DNA from 2 places in the Streptomyces sp. NPDC024555 genome. Region 1 is predicted to be linked to the other one. Evidence: riboswitches for the same ligand, from Rfam matches in the RefSeq annotation. Region 1 holds a riboswitch; the other holds the start of a gene.
What was found. Region 1 has a riboswitch for cyclic di-AMP ahead of ACZ4FH_RS26630 (M23 family metallopeptidase). Riboswitches for the same ligand answer to the same signal wherever they lie in the genome.
Positions count from the first base shown of each region.

Region 2: linked by a shared signal. The riboswitch ahead of ACZ4FH_RS02590 (M23 family metallopeptidase) and the one ahead of ACZ4FH_RS26630 (M23 family metallopeptidase) in region 1 are both predicted to bind cyclic di-AMP.

Region 1 covers NZ_JBVHKV010000016.1:107,579-113,049, reverse strand. The annotation lists gene ACZ4FH_RS26640 (M16 family metallopeptidase) at 1-334, shown strand, start outside; gene ACZ4FH_RS26635 (M16 family metallopeptidase) at 361-1,743, shown strand; cyclic di-AMP (ydaO/yuaA leader) riboswitch at 1,981-2,149, shown strand; gene ACZ4FH_RS26630 (M23 family metallopeptidase) at 2,163-3,008, shown strand; gene ACZ4FH_RS26625 (GntR family transcriptional regulator) at 3,220-3,906, shown strand; gene ACZ4FH_RS26620 (HPr family phosphocarrier protein) at 4,125-4,406, opposite strand; gene ACZ4FH_RS26615 (bifunctional acetate--CoA ligase family protein/GNAT family N-acetyltransferase) at 4,580-5,471, shown strand, end outside.
Region 2 covers NZ_JBVHKV010000001.1:621,372-626,842, forward strand. The annotation lists gene ACZ4FH_RS02575 (hypothetical protein) at 1-453, opposite strand, end outside; tRNA gene ACZ4FH_RS02580 (tRNA-Met) at 900-973, shown strand; gene ACZ4FH_RS02585 (PP2C family protein-serine/threonine phosphatase) at 1,178-2,350, shown strand; cyclic di-AMP (ydaO/yuaA leader) riboswitch at 2,566-2,721, shown strand; gene ACZ4FH_RS02590 (M23 family metallopeptidase) at 2,733-3,857, shown strand; gene ACZ4FH_RS02595 (aldo/keto reductase) at 4,020-4,964, shown strand; gene ACZ4FH_RS02600 (PrsW family intramembrane metalloprotease) at 5,092-5,471, opposite strand, start outside.

The DNA of each region.
Region 1 (5,471 bases):
CGAGGAGCTGGCGCGGTTCGCCGAGGAGGGCCCCACCCCCGAGGAAATGGAACGTGCGCAGGCCCAGTTGGAGCGCGAGTGGCTGGACCGCCTCGGCACCGTCGCGGGCCGCGCGGACGAACTGTGCCGGTACGCGGTGCTGTTCGGCGACCCCCAGCTCGCCCTGACCGCCGTGCACCGGGTCCTCGACGTCACGGCCGACGAGGTCAAGGCGGCCGCCAGGGCCCAGCTGCGGCCCGACAACCGGGCGGTCCTGGTCTACGAGCCGGTCGAACCGGCCGACGAGGCGGACGCCGACACCGACACCGACGCGCACGAGGGGGCGGACCAGTGACCGACGCTGCCGCGACTGGAGTTTCGATGCAGTACCACCCGCAGCCCGCCCCGGGCGCGGCCAAGCCCTGGGCCTTCCCCGCCCCCGAGCGCGGCGCGCTGCCCAACGGGCTCACGGTGCTGCGCTGCCACCGCCCCGGACAGCAGGTCGTCGCCGTCGAGATCTTCCTCGACGCCCCGCTGGACGCCGAGCCCGCGGGCCTGGACGGCGTCGCCACGATCATGGCGCGGGCCCTGTCGGAGGGCACCGACAAGCGCAGCGCCGAGGAGTTCGCGGCCGAGCTGGAGCGGTGCGGCGCCACCCTGGACGCCCACGCGGACCACCCCGGCCTCCGGGTCTCCCTGGAGGTCCCGGCCTCCCGGCTGCCCAAGGCGCTCGGGCTGGTCGCCGAGGCGCTGCGCGCCCCAGCCTTCGCCGACAGCGAGATCGAGCGCCTGGTGGGCAACCGCCTGGACGAGATCCCGCACGAGCAGGCGAACCCCGCCCGGCGGGCCGCCAAGCAGCTCTCCAAGGAGCTCTTCCCGGCCACGGCCCGGATGTCCCGGCCGCGCCAGGGCACCGAGGAGACCGTGTCCCGGATCGACTCCGCGGCCGTGCGCGCCTTCTACGACGCCCATGTCCGCCCGTCCACCGCCACCGCCGTGGTCGTCGGTGACCTGACGGACATCGACCTGGACGCGCTGCTCGCCGACACCCTCGGCGACTGGTCGGGCAACACCGTCGAGCCCCGCCCGGCCCCGCCGATCACCGCCGACGACACCGGCCGCGTGGTGATCGTGGACCGTCCGGGCGCGGTGCAGACGCAGCTGCTGATCGGCCGGATCGGCGCCGACCGCCACGACAGCGTCTGGCCCGCGCAGGTGCTCGGCACCTACTGCCTCGGCGGCACGCTGACCTCCCGGCTCGACCGGGTGCTGCGCGAGGAGAAGGGCTACACCTACGGCGTGCGCGCCTTCGCCCAGGTGCTGCGCTCCTCGGCCCCCGACTCGGCCTCCGGGGCGACGGGTGCCTCGATGCTCGCCATCAGCGGTTCGGTCGACACGGAATCCACCGGTCCGGCGCTGGACGACCTGTGGAAGGTGCTGCGCACGCTGGCCGCCGAGGGGCTGACGGACGCCGAGCGCGAGACGGCCGTGCAGAACCTCGTCGGGGTCGCCCCGCTGAAGTTCGAGACGGCGGCCTCCGTCGCCGGGACCCTCGCCGACCAGGTCGAGCAGCATCTGCCGGACGACTACCAGGCGACGCTGTACGCCCGGCTCGCCGAGACCGGCACGGTGGAGGCGACCGCCGCCGTCGTGAACGCGTTCCCGGGGGACCGTCTCGTCACGGTCCTGGTGGGGGACGCCTCGCAGATCGCCGAGCCCGTCCGGGCCCTGGGCATCGGAGAGGTGTCGGTCGTCACGGGCTGAGGGCCGGCCGGCCCGGTCGCGTCGTCGACGGACGCGTCCGGAGGGAACGGGACCGAGGGATGGACCGCACGGAGAACACTCCGTGCGGTCCATCCCTTTTGTCTGTTTTGGGGTGGAAGGTGGCTGTTCGCCCTGTGGGATGTGCGACAAATCCGGCTGTCCGTTTGGTCCGCCTCCGTGCCGCCGCTTAGCGTCGGCTCCGCTGTCCGCACCCGTATGCCGCATCCGTGACGTACCGGGCAGCCATCGCCGAGTCCCCCTCAGGCGCGAGCCGGGGGAGCCGGGGACCCACGCAGTCCCTGGGGTGAATCGGACGCCCATGCCCCGGACCGGGGTCACGGCATCCGTAGGAGACCTTCCTGCTCCGAACCCGTCAGCTAACCCGGTAGGCGAGAAGGAAGGAAAGGACCAGCCACTCCATGGCGTTCACCCGTGCCACCGGGAAGCATCGTGCCCCGGGCCGTCTGACCCGCGCCGGTGCGAAGGCCGTCGGCATCGCGACCCTGGCCACCACCGGAGTCGTCGGCGCACTGGCCTCCCCGTCCGTCGCCGCCGACGCCGAGACCCCGTCCGCCGCCGACACCGGCCTCACCCAGGTCATCGCCATCGAGCAGGACCTCGCCGACCGCGTCGGCGCCCAGGCCGAGGCGCAGCAGCACCAGGCCGACGCCGCCGCGAAGAAGAAGGCGAAGGCCGAGGCGGCCGCCAGGAAGAAGGCCGAGGCGAAGAAGAAGGCCGAGCTCCGGGCGGAGGCGAAGAGGAAGGCCCGCGCCGCCGCCGAGGCCCGCGCCGCCGACGCCGAGGAGGCCCGCGAGAGCGCCGCCCGCGCCGCCCGTTCCGCCGAGCGCGCCCGCCTCGGCGCGTACCGGCTCCCCGTCGCCGGGACGTACGTCTCCACCGGCTACAAGTCGAGCGGTTCCCTCTGGTCCTCCGGCAGCCACTCCGGCATCGACTTCCACGCCGCCTCCGGCAGCTCCGTCGTCGCCGTCGGCGCCGGCACGGTCGTCGAGGCCGGCTGGGGCGGGGCGTACGGCAACAACATCGTGCTGCGGATGACGGACGGCACGTACACCCAGTACGGCCACCTGTCCTCGATCGGTGTGTCCGTCGGCCAGAGCGTCGCCGCCGGGCAGCGGATCGGACTCTCCGGCTCCACCGGCAACTCGACCGGTCCTCATCTCCACTTCGAGGCGCGCACCACGCCCTCGTACGGCTCCGACACGGACCCGATCGCCTACCTCCGCGCCCACGGCGTCTCCCTCTGAGACCCGCGACGCCCCGAAGGCCCCGGCACGCACCGCCGGGGCCTTCGGCGTGTCCGGGGGAGGCATGGGACACCCGCGCGCGACTCGTCCCGGGGCCAAAAGATATTCATGAATGAACGCCCGGCATCGGAAATGCGTCCGCATTGCAATAGAGTCACGGGACAGGTGTCGATCGGCCGCGATCCGCGGGGACGAGGGCGGGGGTTCGGACATGCGTATTCCAGCGCATTCGGTATGCACGGCCATTCGTGAAGACATTGTGTCGGGTGTCTTCGAACGCGGCAGCCGGCTCACCGAGGAGGTGCTGGCGCGACGGTACGGGGTCTCCCGCGTGCCGGTGCGCGAGGCGCTGCGCACCCTGGAGTCCGAGGGGTTCGTGGTCACCCGCAGACATGCCGGAGCCTGTGTCGCCGAACCCACCGAGCAGGAGGCCGTCGACCTCCTGGAGATGCGGACGCTGCTGGAGCCGCTGGGGGCGGCCCGTGCCGCGCGGCGCCGCACCGAGGCGCATCTGAAGGTGCTCCGGGGCCTGGTCAGGCTCGGTCAGGAGCGGGCCAGGCGCGGCGAGGGCGAGGATCTGCGGTCCCTGGGCGCCTGGTTCCACGAGACGCTCGCCCAGGCCTCCGGCAGTCCGGGCCTCATCGCTCTGCTCACCCAGCTCCGCCACAAGATCGCCTGGATGTACACGGCCGACCCGCCGTCCCGGCCGGGCGACGTCTGGGCCGAGTACGGGGCCATCGTGGACGCCGTGGCGCGCGGCGACGCCGAACGGGCCAGGGCCCTCACCGCCCAGCAGGCCGAGCGGGCCGGGGCCGCGCACCGGCTGCGCCGTTCCGCCCCCGCGGGGAAGGTGAGGAATGCGCAACATCCCGTACACACCCCGAGCGGCCGTTCGTAATGAAGGCGCCGTATACAAAGAGGAGCGGAATTCGAGGGGGCCTTTTCTGCTGCCCTGAATTCGGTTTTCTTTCCAGGGGTGCCGTTATTCGTGCCGAAGGTCGTCGCCGATTCGTCCGGCGGTGACGCGGCGCCCCGGAAAGCGAAAACCGCGCCGCCCCGGTCGGGGGGTGGCGCGGTTTCGGCGCGGAGTGCTCCGGCGGGTGCGGCCGGTCCGGGTCAGACGGTCTCGGGGAGCTCGTCCAGGCCCTCGGCGACCAGCTTGGAGAGGCGGTCCAGAGCGGCGTCGGCGTTCTCCGCGTCGGACGCCAGGACGATCTCCTCGCCGCCCTGCGCGCCGAGGCCGAGCACGGCGAGCATCGAGGCGGCGTTGACCGGGTTGCCGTCGGCCTTGGCGATCGTCACGGGGACGCCGGAGGCCGTGGCGGCACGGACGAAGATGGAAGCGGGGCGGGCGTGCAGGCCCTCGGCCCAACCGACGTTGACGCGGCGCTCAGCCATGGTTCTGCCCTTCACGAATCAATAGTTGTCTAGACCAGTCTCTCATGCAGTGCGCGGTGCTCCGGCCGGACCGCGCCGCGCGCCCTCGCGGGTGCGCCACCGCCGCCCGGCCACCCCAGACTGCCCCGGCCCCGTGCCCCACGCGACCGGTGGCGGCGCCGTAGGCTTTGCCCATGCAGCCCTCTCCGGAGCAGAGTCCGCATCACGCCTACCCCGATCACTGGGAGGCGGACGTGGTGCTCCGCGACGGTGGCACCGCCCGGATCAGGCCCATCACCACGGACGACGCCGAGCGGCTGGTCAGCTTCTACGAGCAGGTCTCCGACGAGTCGAAGTACTACCGGTTCTTCGCGCCCTACCCCCGGCTCTCCGCCAAGGACGTCCACCGCTTCACCCATCACGACTACGTCGACCGGGTGGGCCTCGCGGTCACGGTGGGCGGCGAGTTCATCGCCACCGTCCGCTACGACCGGATCGACGCGACCGGACGCCCCGCCTCCGCCCCCGCCGACGAGGCCGAGGTGGCCTTCCTCGTCCAGGACGCGCACCAGGGCCGCGGAGTCGCCTCCACCCTCCTCGAACACATCGCGGCCGTCGCCCGCGAACGCGGCATCCGGCGCTTCGCCGCCGAGGTGCTGCCCGCCAACACCAAGATGATCAAGGTGTTCCGGGACGCCGGCTACACCCAGCAACGCAGCTTCGAGGACGGCTCCGTCCACCTCACCCTGGACCTCGAACCCACCGCCGAGTCCCTGGCCGTGCAGCGCGCCCGTGAACAGCGCGCCGAGGCCCGCTCCGTGCAGCGGCTCCTCGCCCCCGGCTCCGTCGCCGTCATCGGCGCCGGACGCAACCCGGGCGGCGTCGGACGCACCGTCCTGCGCAACCTCCTGGCCGCCGGGTTCACCGGCCGCGTCCACGCCGTGAACCACGCCTTCGCCCCCGGCCAGGACAGCCTCGACGGCGTGCCCGCCCACCGCTCCCTCGGCGAGATCGGCGAACCGGTCGACCTCGCGGTGGTCGCCGTCCCCGCCGACCGCGTCCCCGAAGCCGTCGCCGACTGCGGCG
Region 2 (5,471 bases), on a different contig from region 1:
GGACTCGGCGGCGGTCGCGTCGTCGGACTCGGCGACGCCCTCGGCCTTCGCGGACTCCTCGGCCTTCGCGGGCTCCCCGGCCGTGGCGGGCTCCTCGGGCTCCGGGGACGCCTCGGGTTCCGGGGCGGTCGTGGCCGGGGCGGTCCCGGTGGTCGCCGGAGCGGTCGCGGGGGCGGTGGCGGCGGTGTCCGCCGCCGTCTTCCTGCTGTGGACCATGATGCCGATGAAGCCCGCGATGAAGCCGCTGATCAGGCCGGATATCGCGTGGTTGACCGCGTTGACGGACTCGCTGCCCGGCAGGCCGATCGCGAAGTAGTTCACGACCGCGCTCATCACCGCGCCCATGACGCCGCCGATGAGTCCGCCCGTGGCGGCGGCGCGTACGGGGGAGGCCGGGGGCGCCGGGGCGGCCGGGGAAGCGGGGGCGTGGTCAGAGGTGAGCGGTGCGGTCATCGTCGAGGGCCCTCCAGACGGGTTGCGACGCGAGGCCGGGAGAGGCGTCCGGGCGCGATGACATGCGCGGTCGGCGGCCTGCTCGCACGGGCAGCCCACCGGACCGGGGGATGCAGCAGTTACCTTGCGGCAGAACACGTGTTCCTTGCAACACCTTCTCGCTTTCCACACCTTGACGGACCGACGGTCGGGCTGCACCTGTGCCGGACGTCAGGAGTCCCGGATTCCGCTCTCCAAGGGTGGCCGAGACGGCGTGCGTTCGGGATGGCTGGTTTCTACTCCCTTGGTTGCTTGGGGTGTTGGGGCGCGCAGGACGTGCAGGTGGCGCGCGCTCCGGCGTGTACGGAGAGGGGGTGGGGTGCGTGTGCGAGGGGGGGGTGCGGAGGGGGTGAACGGGGCGAGTGGTCACGAGTGCGTCGGGGATGGCGTAGAGTTGTGTTCACCGACGCGGGGTGGAGCAGCTCGGTAGCTCGCTGGGCTCATAACCCAGAGGTCGCAGGTTCAAATCCTGTCCCCGCTACTGAAACATCAGGCCCGGCACGCATACAGCGTGCCGGGCCTGATGCATGTGCGGGGCCTGATGCGTGTGCGGGGTCCCGTGGCCCGCGCCCCCTTCCCCCATTTGCCGACGAGCGTTCGCCCCGCGCGTCCGCCCGGGGAAACCTGGGGGCGGTGGTGCGGCACCGGCCGTGGCCGTCGAGGCGCCGGGCAGGAGGCCAGACAGGTGGGGAAGCGGGAGCGGCGGCGGACCGGGCCGGCCGGGGGCATCACGGCCCGCCGGTTCGTCCGTGCGCTTCCCGCGCTGATGATCGTCGGCGGGGTGGTGTTCGACGCGCTGACCCCGCCCCGGTTCACCGCCATCCCCCTCTTCGCGGCCGCCCCGCTGATCGCCGCCCCGCTGTTCTCGCGGGCCGGCACCGTCCGCACGGGCGCCGCCGCCCTGCTGGCCGTGTCCCTCCTGCGGATCTACCACGGCAGCCTGACCGGGCCCGTGATCATCATCGAACTGCTCACCGTCCTCACCGTCTCCGTCCTCGCCGTCGTGATCAACGGAGTCGTCCGGCGGGGCAACGAGCAGCTGGCCTCCGCCCGGGTCATCGCGGAGACCGCCATGCGGGCCGTGCTGCCGACCCCGCCCGAGCGCATCGGAGGGCTGCGGGTCGCCGCGCGGTACGAGGCGGCGCAGGCGGACGCCTATATCGGCGGCGACCTGTTCTCGGTGGCCGACAGCCCGCACGGGGTGCGGCTGCTGCTCGGGGACGTACGGGGCAAGGGGCTGGACGCGGTCGGGGCGGTGGCGGTGGCCATCGGCTGCTTCCGGGAGGCCGCCGAGCAGGAGGACGGCCCGGCGGAGGTGGCGGTGCGGCTGGAGCGGGCGCTGGCCCGGGAGTCGGACGTACGCGGGGGCCTCGACGCCTTCGAGGGGTTCATCACCGCCGTCCTGGCCGAGATCCCGGCGGGGGCGGGGCGGGTGCGCATCGTCAACCGGGGGCACCCCGAGCCCCTGCTGCTGCACGCCGACGGGGCGCTGGAGGTGCTGAGGCCCTCGGTGCCCGCGCTGCCCCTCGGGCTGGACCTGGGGACGTGGCCGGACCGGACCGACGAATGGGAGCTGCCCGCCGGGGCGATGCTTCTCTTCTACACGGACGGCCTCTCCGAGGCCCGTGACGCCGCAGGGGTGTTCTACGACCCCGCCGCCCGGCTGCGGGGCCGGATCTTCCCCGGCCCCGAGGAACTGCTGACGGCGCTCACCGAGGACGTGCGGCTGCACACGGGCGGGGAGACGACGGACGACATGGCGCTCCTGGCCGTCGCCCGGCCCGCCGAGGGGCAGCCCGACCGGCGCAGGACGGTGAAGATCGTCGGCAGGGGCGACGAGCAGGGCCACGGACCGTAACCGGGAGACCCCACTCCGCATAACATTTGACGCACTGTCAGAAACCGGGTGGTCGTCGAGGGGCGATGAACTCGCCCGATTCCACCCGGTTGTGTCCCGTAAAGTCCAGGCCAAGGGCGGGAACGATCAAGGGGAACGGCTTGGTATCGAGCCCGTCTGTCTATTAACGTTCGATAACGCAGCGCGGTTGTCCCAGCCGCCGTCAGTGGCGGCACCGTGCGCGAGCGCCGAATTCCGCAAGGGAACCGGGGAACCACCTACATGGGGTGAATCGGGCATCTCTGTCTCGCCTGTCGAGGCCGGGAAACCCGTAGGAGACCTTCCTGCTCCGAACCCGTCAGCTAACCCGGTAGGCGAGAAGGAAGGAAAGGAGTGCGCCTCCGTGGCGTCCAACAAGCCTGCCCCCGAAGGCTCTTCCCGCTTCGGGTACGACTACGGCAACGACTTCGCGCCCGAGCGCGGGATCGATCGGGGCGACGGCTTCGCGGCCGGCTTCCGTACCGAGGAGGCCGGGTCCGATCAGGCCTGGGAGGAGTGGAACCCCACCGAGGAGTCCATCCGTCCCGTACGCGGCAGGCACCGCGTCGCCAAGCAGCGCAACGGTCTGGCCCGCAGCTCCACCGTCCTCGGCGTCGGTGTCATCGCGGCCGTCGGAGCGGGTGGCATGGCCACCGCCCAGAGCAAGCCGCCGGTCTCCATTTCTCTTCCCGATTCCATCGCGGACAACCTTCCGGCCGCCAAGTCGCTGCCCGGCGTGGGCGCGCTCTTCTCGTCCGACAAGGCCGAGACCCCCGAGGAGAAGGCCGAGGCGGCCATCGCCGCCGCACCGCTGACCTCCGCCGGTGTGACCACCGCCGAGGCCGAGCAGGGCACCACCGACGCCGGTGAGGCGCTGCGCGCCCGCATCCTCCAGCAGGCCGAGCAGCAGCAGGACGCCGCCGCCGCCGAGGCGAAGGCCGCCGAGGAGAAGGCCGCGGCCGAGAAGGCGGCGGCCGAGGCCAAGAAGAAGCAGGACGCCGCCGAGGCCAAGCTCGCCGCCGAGAAGAAGAAGGCGGCCGAGGAAGCGGCGAAGAAGGCCGAGGCCCTGCGGCTGGCCAAGCTCGCCGCGAGCTACGCCATCCCCACCTCCTCGTACACGATCACCTCGACCTACGGCGAAGCCGGTTCGATGTGGTCCTCCGGCTACCACACGGGCCTCGACTTCGCCGCCCCGACGGGCACCCCGATCAAGGCCATCCACACCGGCACCGTCAAGTCGGCCGGCTGGTCCGGGTCCTACGGCTACCGCACCGTCCTGGAGCTGGAGGACGGCACCGAGCTGTGGTTCTGCCACCAGTCCTCGATCGGCGTCAGCGTCGGCCAGAAGGTCACCACCGGGGACGTCATCGGCAACGTCGGCGCGACCGGCAACGTGACCGGCCCGCACCTCCACCTGGAGGTCCACACCGCGGACGGCACCGGCGTCGACCCCATGGCCTGGCTGAACGCCCGCGGCCTGACCGTCTGACAGCCTTCCCCGAGGCGCTCTGAGAAACCCCGGCAGCCCTGACGCTGACCCCCCGACGTCAGGGCTGCCGGTCTGCCCGCGCCCGGCCGCCCGGGGGCTTCCGGGTACTTCCCGTGTACCGGGCACGGAATAGCGGCCCGGGTGGGAAGGGTTGTTCACCCCATGACTTCCCTTCGCCCCCTCGGCACCTCCGGTCTCCAGGTCTTCCCGCTCTCCCTCGGCGGCAACGTCTTCGGCTGGACGGCCGACGAGACGCAGTCCTTCGCCGTGCTCGACGCCTACACGGCCGGTGGCGGCAACTTCATCGACACGGCCGACACCTACTCGTCCTGGATCCCCGGCAACGTCGGCGGCGAGTCGGAGACCATCATCGGCAAGTGGCTCACCGCGCGCGGCAACCGCGACGACGTGGTCGTGGCGACGAAGGTCGGCGCCCACCCCGACTACAAGGGCCTCTCCGCCGCCACCGTCAAGGCCGGTGCGGAGGAGTCGCTGCGCCGGCTCGGCACCGACCGCATCGACCTCTACTACACGCACTTCGACGACGAGACCGTTCCGGTCGAGGAGATCATCACCGCGCTCGACCAGCTGGTGAAGGAGGGCAAGGTCCGCGAGATCGCCGCCTCCAACATCAGCCCGGAGCGGCTGCGCGCCTCGCTGGAGTTCTCCGAGCGCGAGGGCCTCGCCCGGTACGTGGCCCTCCAGCCGCACTACAACCTCGTCTCCCGGGACACCTACGAGGGCGAACTCCAGGAGACCGCCGCCCGCGCCGGACTCGCGGCCGTCCCCTACTACGCCCTCGCCGCCGGATTCCTCACCGGCAAGTACCGCCCGGGGACGACCGTCGACAGCGCCCGCGCCGGCAGTGCCTCCGCCCATCTGGAGTCCGCGCGCGGACAGAAGGTGCTCGCCGCACTGGACGCCGTGGCGACCGAGCGCGAGGCGGAGATCGCCACCGTGGCGCTGGCGTGGCTGGCCGCCCGGCCGACCGTCGCCGCGCCCATCGCCTCGGCCCGCACCGTCGAGCAGCTTCCCGCCCTGCTCGCCGTCGCCGACCTCCACCTGACCGACGCGGAGCTGGCCCGCCTCACCGAGGCCTCCGCCTGACCGCACCGGCCTCCCGGCGCCCCGAAGCCGGCACGACGCGATGCCCCGACGCCCCCGCGGCCTTCGGGCCATCGTCCTTCTCCGCCCCGGGGGCCGCCCGCCCCTGGAGCCGCCTGCTCCGGGGCCGTCAGCCCCGGGGGCCCGCCTGCGGATCGTACGGAAGCGGGCCGCCGCCCTGATACGGGACGGGCCCGGACTCGTACGGGGCCTGGCCCGCCGGGTACGTGACCTGGCCGCCCGGATACGGGGCCTGACCGGTCGGATACGGGGCCTGGCCGGTGGGGTAGGGAACGGGGCCGCCCCGGTACGGCACGGGGCCTCCCTCGTACGGGAGCGGCCGGGGCCCGTACGCCTGGCCCGGGTACGGCGAAGGCACCGGCGGGGCGAAGCGGGGGCGGAGCCGGCCCGTGGCGTGGGCCGCGTGGACCAGGGCGGGGCCTGCCGTGCCGCGGCGCTGCCACAGATGGTGCAGCAGCTCCAGCTCCCGTTCGGCGAAGTCGGGTCCGG